DNA from 3 places in the Dyella sp. NPDC103356 genome. Region 1 is predicted to be linked to each of the others. Evidence: predicted binding sites of a transcription regulator. Region 1 holds the regulator's gene; each other region holds the start of a gene.

The links. Region 1 encodes FliA, which starts transcription of late flagellar genes. Its sites were predicted from a motif close to TAAAGTTTNNCNNNCNNNGGCCGATAA; they were not measured.
Region 2: the regulator FliA is predicted to act here: its motif matches at 1,425-1,451, upstream of ACZ6WW_RS10355 (methyl-accepting chemotaxis protein).
Region 3: the regulator FliA is predicted to act here: its motif matches at 1,294-1,320, upstream of motA (flagellar motor stator protein MotA).

Annotation. Positions count from the first base shown of each region.
Region 1 covers NZ_JBVJLZ010000012.1:57,215-60,469, forward strand. The annotation lists gene flhF (flagellar biosynthesis protein FlhF) at 1-176, shown strand, start outside; gene ACZ6WW_RS21475 (MinD/ParA family protein) at 197-1,156, shown strand; gene ACZ6WW_RS21480 (RNA polymerase sigma factor FliA) at 1,153-1,929, shown strand; gene cheY (chemotaxis response regulator CheY) at 2,009-2,416, shown strand; gene ACZ6WW_RS21490 (protein phosphatase CheZ) at 2,413-3,054, shown strand; gene ACZ6WW_RS21495 (chemotaxis protein CheA) at 3,069-3,255, shown strand, end outside.
Region 2 covers NZ_JBVJLZ010000004.1:87,393-90,647, forward strand. The annotation lists gene ACZ6WW_RS10355 (methyl-accepting chemotaxis protein) at 1-1,327, opposite strand, end outside; gene ACZ6WW_RS10360 (quinone oxidoreductase family protein) at 1,542-2,510, opposite strand; gene ACZ6WW_RS10365 (hypothetical protein) at 2,569-2,889, opposite strand; gene ACZ6WW_RS10370 (PA0069 family radical SAM protein) at 3,015-3,255, shown strand, end outside.
Region 3 covers NZ_JBVJLZ010000010.1:10,757-14,011, forward strand. The annotation lists gene motB (flagellar motor protein MotB) at 1-413, opposite strand, end outside; gene motA (flagellar motor stator protein MotA) at 413-1,267, opposite strand; gene ACZ6WW_RS19535 (DUF2188 domain-containing protein) at 1,529-1,756, shown strand; gene ACZ6WW_RS19540 (sigma-70 family RNA polymerase sigma factor) at 2,057-2,686, shown strand; gene ACZ6WW_RS19545 (hypothetical protein) at 2,677-3,048, shown strand; gene ACZ6WW_RS19550 (hypothetical protein) at 3,064-3,255, shown strand, end outside.

The DNA.
Region 1 (3,255 bases):
TCCGCCATCACCTGCCGCTCGACTACGTGACCGACGGCCAGCGCGTGCCCGAAGACATTGCCGCTGCCGATGCGCGTGCGCTGGTCTGCCGCGCTGCACAGGCGCTGAAATCCAGCGGCACTACCGAAGACACCACCATGGCCGATCGTTTCGGCCTCAGCCTGGCGAGCGCTTGAACCCCATGGGAACCTTGGCGATGAATCAGGCGTGGGGATTGCGGCAGATGTTTCCTGCCCTTGCGGCACTGCGTGCGCGCGACGCGCACGCCAGCGAACATCTGCGTGGAGATCAGGCGATGGGTTTGAGTTCGACAGTGCCGCGGCCGCGCACTCGCGCGATCACGATTGCCGGCGGCAAGGGCGGCGTGGGCAAATCCACCGTCGCGGTGAATCTGGGTATGGCGCTGTCGATGGCCGGGCACGAGACCATGCTGCTCGATGCGGATATGGGGCTGGCCAATGTCGACGTGCTGCTCGGCCTGACGCCGTCGCGGCATATCGGTCACCTGCTCGACGGCAGCTGCACGCTGGACGAGCTGGCGGTGACCGCGCCGCATGGCCTGAAGATCATCCCGGCCGGTTCGGGCGCGCGGCGCCTGGCCCAGCTGAGCAATGGCGAGCATGCGGCGGTGATCCGCGCCTTCGACGAACTGGTGCGCCCGCCCCAATACCTGCTGGTCGATACCGCCGCGGGCGTCTCCGACAGCGTGGCCATGTTCGCGGCCGCGGCCGACGACGTCATTCTGGTGGTCTGTGACGAGCCGGCCTCGCTGACCGATGCCTACGCCCTGATCAAGGTGCTCAGCCGCGACTTCGGGGTACGCCGCTACCGCGTGGTGGCCAATATGGTGCGCCATGCCGGCGAGGCTAAGCACTTGTATGAAAAGCTTTCTCGGGTCAGCGACCGGTTCCTCGACGTCGCGCTCGACTTCATGGGGATGATCCCGCACGACGAGTACCTGCGCCGGGCGATCCGGCGCCAGTGCGCGGTGGTCGATGCCGCCCCGGGCAGCCGGTCGGCACAGGGATTCAAGCAATTGGCAGGTGCGGTCGATACATGGGGTGAACCCGAGTACCCCAACCACGACCGGATTGCCTTCTTTGGTGGTCAGGCGGCGTTGGAGCCAAGCCTGGCAGGGGATGGGTGGGCGAGATGAGCGTGGCTTCCGAATATCTGCAACTGCAACGCGAGAGCACCGAAGACATGGTGCGCCAGCACGCGCCTCTGGTGCGGCGTATCGCCTATCACCTGATGGGGCGGTTGCCGTCGAGCGTGGACGTGGACGATCTGGTGCAGGCGGGCATGATCGGCCTGCTCGAGGCCGCACGTAACTACGCCACCGATCGCTCGGCCAGCTTCGAGACCTATGCCGGCATCCGCATCCGCGGCGCCATGCTCGACGAGTTGCGCAAGACCGACTGGACGCCGCGCTCGGTGCATCGCAAGTTGCGCGAAGTCACCGAAGTGGTGCGTCAGATCGAAAACGAAACCGGCGCTGATGCCATCGATGCCGAGGTGATCCGGCGCATGGGCATCACCGCGCAGGAGTACCACCAGATTCTCGCCGACGCGACCAGCGCGCGTCTGCTCAGCCTCACCGCGCCGGACGACGACGAAGGCGGCGCCGCGCTGGACGTAGTCGATCAGGATGGCCTGGAGCCGCAGGATCGCGTCGAACAGGAAGGCATGCGCGAGGCCCTGATCGACTCGATCTCCGGTCTGCCCGAACGCGAACAACTAGTGATGTCGCTGTACTACGAACAAGAATTGAACCTGAAAGAAATCGGCGCCGTGCTCGGCGTTACCGAATCGCGCGTGTGTCAGATCCACGGCCAGGCGCTGGTGCGGTTGCGGGCGCGGATGTCCGGTTGGCGCGATGGCGCCGGAAATGGGGAACGGGGAACGGGGAGGGTGGAGCGCCGCCGCTGACCTCGAACTATCCGCAACCTTCTTCTCCGTTCCCTGTTCCTTATTCCCCGTTCCCAACCTACAAGCCGGAGCCCTCCCGTTGGACAAGAACATGAAAATCCTGGTGGTCGACGACTTTTCCACCATGCGGCGCATCGTGCGTAACCTGCTGGTCGAGCTGGGTTTCTCCAACCCGCTGATCCAGGAAGCCGAAGACGGCAATAACGCCATGACGATGCTGCGCGAGATGCCGTTCGACCTGGTCGTGACCGACTGGAACATGCCCAACATGACCGGCATCGACCTGTTGCGCGCGATCCGCGCCGAGCCTTCGTTGAAGGGCATGCCGGTGCTGATGGTGACGGCGGAAAACAACCGCGACCAGATCATCGCCGCCGCGCAGGCCGGCGTGAACGGCTACATCGTCAAGCCGTTCACCGCGGCCACGCTGAAAGAAAAACTCGACAAAATCTTCGAGCGGCTCGCCGCGCAAGGAGCCACCGCATGAGCACTTCTTCGTTGCTACTTTCCGAGACCGCCTTGCCGACCGAGCTGCAGCAGCTGCTCAACAGTGCCGACCGCGCGGATTTCGAACTGGCGCTCGATGCGCTGGCACGCCAGCGCGAACAGCATCTGTTCCGCGCCTTGGGCCTGCTGGCGCGCGACCTGCACGAAGCGGTACGTCGCCTCGGCAGCGACCTGGCATTGGAGGGCGTACCCGATAGCGTCGCCGATGCGCGCAAGAACCTGCTCGATGTACTGGAAATGAGTTCGCAGGCCGCGCATCGCAGCCTCGATTTCGCCGAACGCATGCGTCCGCAGGCCGAAGCGCTGGAAGCCAACGCGATTGAAATCCTCGCGTGGAGCGACGAGAACGAAGCCGGTGCCGTACTCGCGCGTCAGGCACGTGAGTTTGCCGCCGCTAGCCGTGACGGTCTCAACGACATGGTGCTGGCGCAGTCCTGGCAGGATCTTTCCGGCCAGCGCATCAAGAAGGTCGCGCATTTTATCGGTAGCGTGGAATCGTCCCTGCTGGAACTGGTTCGCCTCACCGGCGCACTGGCCGGCGGCGAAGCGCCTGCAGCAGCGGCCAAGGTCAACAGCCAGGACGAGGCCGATCGTCTGCTTAGCGAATTCGGTTTCTAAAGGAACTCAAGCGGATGTCTTCACCCTTGGACGATGAGCTGCGCGATGACTTCCTGGTTGAAGCCAGGGAGTTGCTGCAACGCTTGAGCGAACAGCTGGTTGAGCTGGAAGCGTCGCCGCGCGATGCCGAACTGCTCAATGCAGTCTTTCGCGCGTTTCACACCGTCAAGGGCGGCGCCGGCTTCCTGGCCATCGACCCGA
Region 2 (3,255 bases), on a different contig from region 1:
CCTCAGCCGATTGCGCCACCAGCATCTCGCCCACTTCGACGCGCTCGGTACTCTCGGCGATCAACCGCTTGATATCGCGCGATGCCGCGCCACTCGATTGCGCCAGGCGCCGCACCTCGGCCGCCACGACACCAAACCCACGCCCATGCTCGCCCGCACGCGCCGCCTCGACCGCGGCATTGAGCGCCAGCAGATTGGTCTGGAAGGCGATCTCGTCGATGAGACTGACGATGTCGGCGATCTTGCGGCTGGACTCGCCGATATTCGCCATGGCCTGCATGACTTCTTCGGCCACGGCCCCACCCCGTTCGGCCTTTTCACGTGCGGCACGCGTCAGTCGGTCGGCTTGCAGGGCATTTTCCGCGTTCTGCTTTACCGTCGCGGTCATCTCTTCCATCGATGCGGCGGTTTCCTCCAGGCTCGATGCCTGCTCCTGCGTGCGCTGTGACAGATCATCGTTGCCTTGCGCGAGCTGTTGCGAGTTCAGCGTCACCATGCCGGCGCCGCGCTGCACATCGGCCACGATTACCGACAGGTGTTCGCGCATACGATTGACCATGTCCAGCAGGCTGCCTTCGGGAAACGCAACATCACCGCCCTTGCGTAGATCGCCTTCGGCAATACGTGTGGCAATGTGCACCGCCTGTGCCGGCTCGCCGCCGATTGTGCGCTTGATGCTTCGCATCGACAGCCATACCACCATGATCACGACAAAGCCGATGCCTGCCGCGCGCAGCAGGCTCTTGATCAGGGCGGTGTGGAACGCCGCATCGATATGATCGAAGTAGGCGCCGGAAGCGAAGTGAATATCCCAGGGCTTGTACCACTCCGAGTAGCTGATCTTCGGCTTCTGCTCGCCGGTTTTTGGAATATTTTGCACATAGCTGGTCATTGCATGGCCAGCATCCTGATCGGTGCTGGCCATCGCGGCATAGTGATGGAATCCATTGGCATCGGCTTCGTCATGAAGGTTCGCGCCCACATCGGTGCGCAACGGATGCATCAGCAGCACCGCCTTCGAGTCGAAGGCGAACACATAGCCCGCGCCGTCGTCCCAGCGCATGGACTGGATGTCCCGCAAGGCCGCCTTGCGCGCATCGGCTTCGCTCATCTCGCCTTTGACAGCGCGCTGGCGATAACCCTCCGCCACGGCGATGGCGCTCTGCACCTGATCATGCAGGCCATCGGCGAGCGCAGCCATCTGCACGTCGCGGCTTTCGATCTCGCCGATAACCGTGAGCGCGCCCAGGCCGAACGCGACGGTCAGCATCACCATCCACACGCGCGCGTTAAGCGTGGTGCGGCCGAACCAGTTGAACATACCCATGGCTTCCCCCGTGACTTATAACGGCGACGCTTTCGACCTCTCATGCAGGCCCCGTCAAGGGTCCGGATGGATCATTCGTGGTCGTCGCTTACCGGGGTTAACGGCTCTGGATCGAAATTCTTTACGTGGCCATTTGGCCTATGGCAGGGCGTTTTCCCTGCCTAGACAATAATTTGTGCGGCAAGTAGAAACCTGCGAAACGCCTGTCTCCGTATCAGCCAGCAAGCGTCAGCAGCACCTTGCCGATGGCCGCCCGGCTCTCGATAAAGGCATGGGCATCCTTGCCGTCGCGTATCGGGAAACGTGCCGCGATCTGCGGCTGCACGGTGCCCCGGCGCACCAGCTCGAACAGCGCGTTCGCACGCTCGCGCCGAATCGAGCCACTGGTCAACACGTTCCATAGATCGCCGCCGGTAAGCGTCAGCGAGCGATCCATCAACAGGCGCGGATCGACCGGATCGGGATCGCCCGCCGCCATACCGTAGAACACCACGGTACCGCCGATGCGGGTTGCCGCGAGACTGTCGCCCAGCGTGCGCCCGACCGAGTCGTACACCACGTCCGCACCGCGACCTTCGGTCAAGGTATGAACTGCCGATACCAGCTCGGCATAGTCGATCGCCAGCACCGCGCCGGCAGCGAGCACGGCCTCACGCTTGACCGTGGACGAGGCGATACCCACGACCTTCGCGCCCATCGCCTTGAGCATTTGCGTCAACAACAAACCCACGCCACCGGCCGCCGCGTGAACTACCGCGACATCGCCCGCCTTGACGCTGTAGCTGTCGCGTACCAGATACTGCGCGGTCAGCCCCTGCAGCAAAACCGCAGCCGCCGTATCGGCATCGATATCCGCCGGCAGGGGAATCAGTTTGTCGATATCGACCGCGACCAGCTCGGCATTGGCGTACGGCATATCCGCAAAACCCACGCGCGTGCCGACCGGGAACAAAGTGTCGCCTTCAGCCGCCTGCTCGATAACGCCGGCGCCTTCGTAACCGAGGATCCACGGCGCCTCGCCGCTCAAGTGATAGTTGCCGTTACGGCGATACACGTCGGCAAAATTCAGCCCCGCACACTGCATGCGCACCAGGGCTTGATGCGGCGCCGGCACCGGATCGGGCCGCTCGGCCCAATGCAGAACGTCGGGGCCGCCGAAATGGTTGAAGATCAGTGCGTGCATGGGGAGACCTGATGCCGTCGAGCAGACTATTAGACCACCACGCGCCCTGCCGTAGCCGTCAGAGACCCAGCAGCTTCATCAATATCAAGACGCCTATCGTGGTGATCGCGGTCGACACGATGCTGATGATGGCGGCCTTCTTGAAGGTCGTCGCCAGGATCCACTGATAGATCAGCGTCGCTGCAATAAAGCTGACGACAAATTCCAGCGGCGACGCCAGATGCAGATGCTCAAGCGCCCCGGTCACCAGGGAGCAGAGAAAGATGGCGAAAACCACCGAGCCCAGCCCGGCCTTGTTGGCGCCCAGGAGGCGGGCCATATACATGACTGGCGCGATGATCAGCACCGCCAGCACAACGAGTATCAGCCAGAATTTCACGCCCCTGCTCCCTTGAACGATCCATCGCAAGATATTGTAATGTCGATGATTTCTATTATCTCGTCAACTCGGATGGGGCAAGGCATGTCTCCGCCGGTGAGACCGCGGGCGCGCAAACTGAGCCCATGAACGAGCCTCCTCGCGCCCTCAAAGGCCGAGGCGCTGCCTCCAATCCGGAGGGGCGCTTCGAGTCGATCCGTCACCATGCCGAAGACGATGGCTGGCAACACGCCCTGCTGGACGACACCCAGCCGCGTCCGCGCACCGAGGTGACCGAAGAGCGCGCGCGCAGCGTCATCAGCCATAACGACTCGCCCGACATCCATTTCAGTCAGGCATTGAACCCGTATCGCGGCTGCGAGCACG
Region 3 (3,255 bases), on a different contig from region 1:
TTGAGGTCCTTGCGCAACTCGTCCAGACGCGCCTTGTCGCGCTCTTGCGCGAGCTTGACGTCATCGACCGTGGGCGACTTGCCGGGGGTGGCCTGACGTACGTCCTTGCCCTCCCCCTTGGGCAGATCCATCGAGCCACCGAGCTTGATCATGCTGGAGCTGGGACCGCCCGGCCCCATCACACCGGGAACGGCACGCATGGAGGAGCCCGCCGTCATCGAGGGGTTCTTGAAGTAATCGGCAATCGCGGCTTTTTGTTCGCGCGAACCCACGCCGAGAATCCACATGACGAGGAAGAACGCCATCATGGCGGTGACGAAGTCGGCATAGGCGACTTTCCATGCACCGCCATGATGGCCGTGTTTTGGTTTTTTTCGTCGCTTGACGATAATGATCGGCTGATCGTCGCTCATCAGCGCGCAGCCTTCAGATGACCTTCCAGGCTCTGGAATGTGGGCCGCGTCCTGGACGAAAGCGACTTGCGGCCGAACTCCACCGCGATCATCGGGTTGTAACCGCGCAAGCTGGCCATCAGCGCCACCTTGACGCATTCGAACGCACGGCCGTCTTCCTGCACGCGCGCCTCCATGGCGGCAGCGAGCGGACCGATGAAGCCGTAGCTGAGCAAGATGCCCAGGAAGGTACCGACCAGGGCGCCGGCAATGTGTTCGCCGATGCGTGAAGTATCCCCACCGAGCTGCGACATGGTCGTGACGATACCGAGCACGGCCGCCACGATGCCGAAGCCGGGCATGGCATCGGCGACCTTGGCTACAGCAAGACTCGGCGCTTCGGCCTCGGCATGGTGCGTTTCGATTTCGACGTCGAGCAGCGCTTCGAGCTCGTGCGCGTTCATATTGCCGCCGACGATCAAACGCAGGCAGTCGGTGAGAAAGTCGATCAGATGATGCTCACGAATCAGCCGCGGATAGGCCGAAAAGACCGGACTGGAGGCTGGGTCTTCGATATGTTCCTCCAACGCCAGCAGCCCTTCCTTGCGCATGACGCTGAACAGATCGTAGAGCAGCGAAAGCAGGTCGACATAATCCTGCTTGCCATAGGTGGGCCCCTTGAACAGGCCAAGCACACCGGCAAAGCTCGCTTTCAGCACCGATGGCGGATTGGCGACCACAAAGGCCCCCAGCGCACCACCGATGATGATGAGCACCTCATAGGGTTGCCACAGCGCGAGCAGGCTGCCATGGGACAGCACAAAGCCGCCAATCACGCTGACCAGCACAACGATCGATCCAATAATGACAAACATGGGTCCGCCCCGTTCCGTTATGGGATGTATCGGCCCGGCAGGCGTGAAATTGAGGAGAAATATCGCGGCGGAGGGCGCATTGGGATATGACGGCAAACTTGCTCGCGACGCTTTTTTGGCGCGGGCACCGAGATGCAGGCCTACGCTCAAAATCGGACTGCCCCGAATCCGTTTTGATATCGATGTGAACAGCATGGTTATACGACCGCGACGCTTTGTACGCAGTCGCAGCCGCAATCTCTTGCGCGAAAGGACACCGCCATGCTGATTATCGATATCCCCTTCGCGCCCGACCGTGGCGCCCACTGGACCATAGCGATTGGACGAGAGCGCCGACGATCCTTTGCGAGCCGACAGGATGCGATCCAGTTCGCCGCTGATGAGGCCGAGCGCATCCAGCGGATCGAGAATCGGTCTGTCGTTATCAATATCGAAGGGGCCGATGGGTTATGGCGGCCGTTTCGGACGTCGCTGGAGTCGATTACTTAGAAAGCATTGAGCAGCCTCGACCTCCCCTATCGTCATCCCGGCGCAGGCCGGGATCCAGTGACTTTGTGATCGGTTATCGCGAAAGCCGAAAACCGAAGCCACTGGATCCCGGCCTGCGCCGGGATGACGACTAGGTGGGGTTTTCCAGTGTTGGCGTGCCCACGCTAGCCCACTACCTCTCCAGTTTTAGCAAATAACCCCTTTTCCCGATTTCCAGCGAATATGGAGGATCGGATTTCAGGAAAGGGAAGCATGTCGGGGACAGCCACCTATTTATGGATACCGCCCCAGGGGGGCACCATGGAAGGCCTTCCGTGGCGATGGTTGAACGAGGCCTTGGGCGACAAAGAGCTAGCCGCCGCCGTTGCGTTGAGTGACGAGGCCTGCATGCAACGCTACCGGCAAGGCGATGACCAGGCGTTTCGCCTGCTTTATCAGCGCTATCGGGAAAAGCTGCATCGCTATGTCTTGCGCCTGTCCACACGCGAAAGCGAAGCCGAAGAAGTGTTTCAGGAAGTCTGGATCGCGGTCATTCGCAGCCGCGACAGCTACGACAGTTCCGCATCGTTTGCGACCTGGCTTTTTTCGATTGCGCACCGCCGCGCCGCCGATCGCTGGCGTGCGTTGACCCGGCATGCGCCTGATGGCTTGAATGCCACGGACGATCTCGATACGGCACTCCCACTGTCAGCTAACGACGCCATAGCCACACCGGAGCGCGAATGGCAAAGCCAGTCACTGGGTGAGGCACTGCTCGATGCCATCGGCAAACTTCCGTTGCCGCAACGCGAGGCTTTTTTGATGAAGGCCGAGGGCGAGCTGAGCCTGGACGAGATCGCGCTTGCTACCGGTACCCATCGCGAAACGGTGAAAAGCCGGCTGCGCTATGCGCAGAAGCGTTTGCGCGAGGTCATGCTGCCATGGCGATGAACGAGGACACCGACGACACGTCGCTGGAGGAGGCCATTGCGCATTATCGGCGCCACGCCAGAGAGGCGCCCGAAGTCGTGGTCGACGCGCGCATCTTGCGCATCGCCCTGAACAGCAACCGCCAGCAGCGCGCGATGCGACAACTGCCCTGGCTCATCGCGGCTGCGGCCAGCGTGATGATCTGGTTGGGTATCACGCAACCGTTCGCAGCGCACAACGCCACATCGTCCCGCCATGTCGAAACCCATCCACCCGGTTATCTGGAAGGAAGCTCACGCGCCTACCTCCTTGGCATGGACGTTAGCCCGCCGACATCGGATGTCGCTGCCTATCTTCGCCACCCTCCATACACATCGCCCTGAAGCTACGGAGTCATCATGAAACGCCACATCGGAAAAATCGTCGCTATCGCCCTGCTGCTCGGTTCGATGGCCACGAGCGCCTACGCCGCCATGCCGCAGGGATGGTTCAAGACCGGCTCGGCGCCCGCAGATTACGACATGGGTAGCGAGACGGGTAGCCGTCATGCTGGCGACAACAATGGCTTTATCCGCGCAAAACGCGACTCC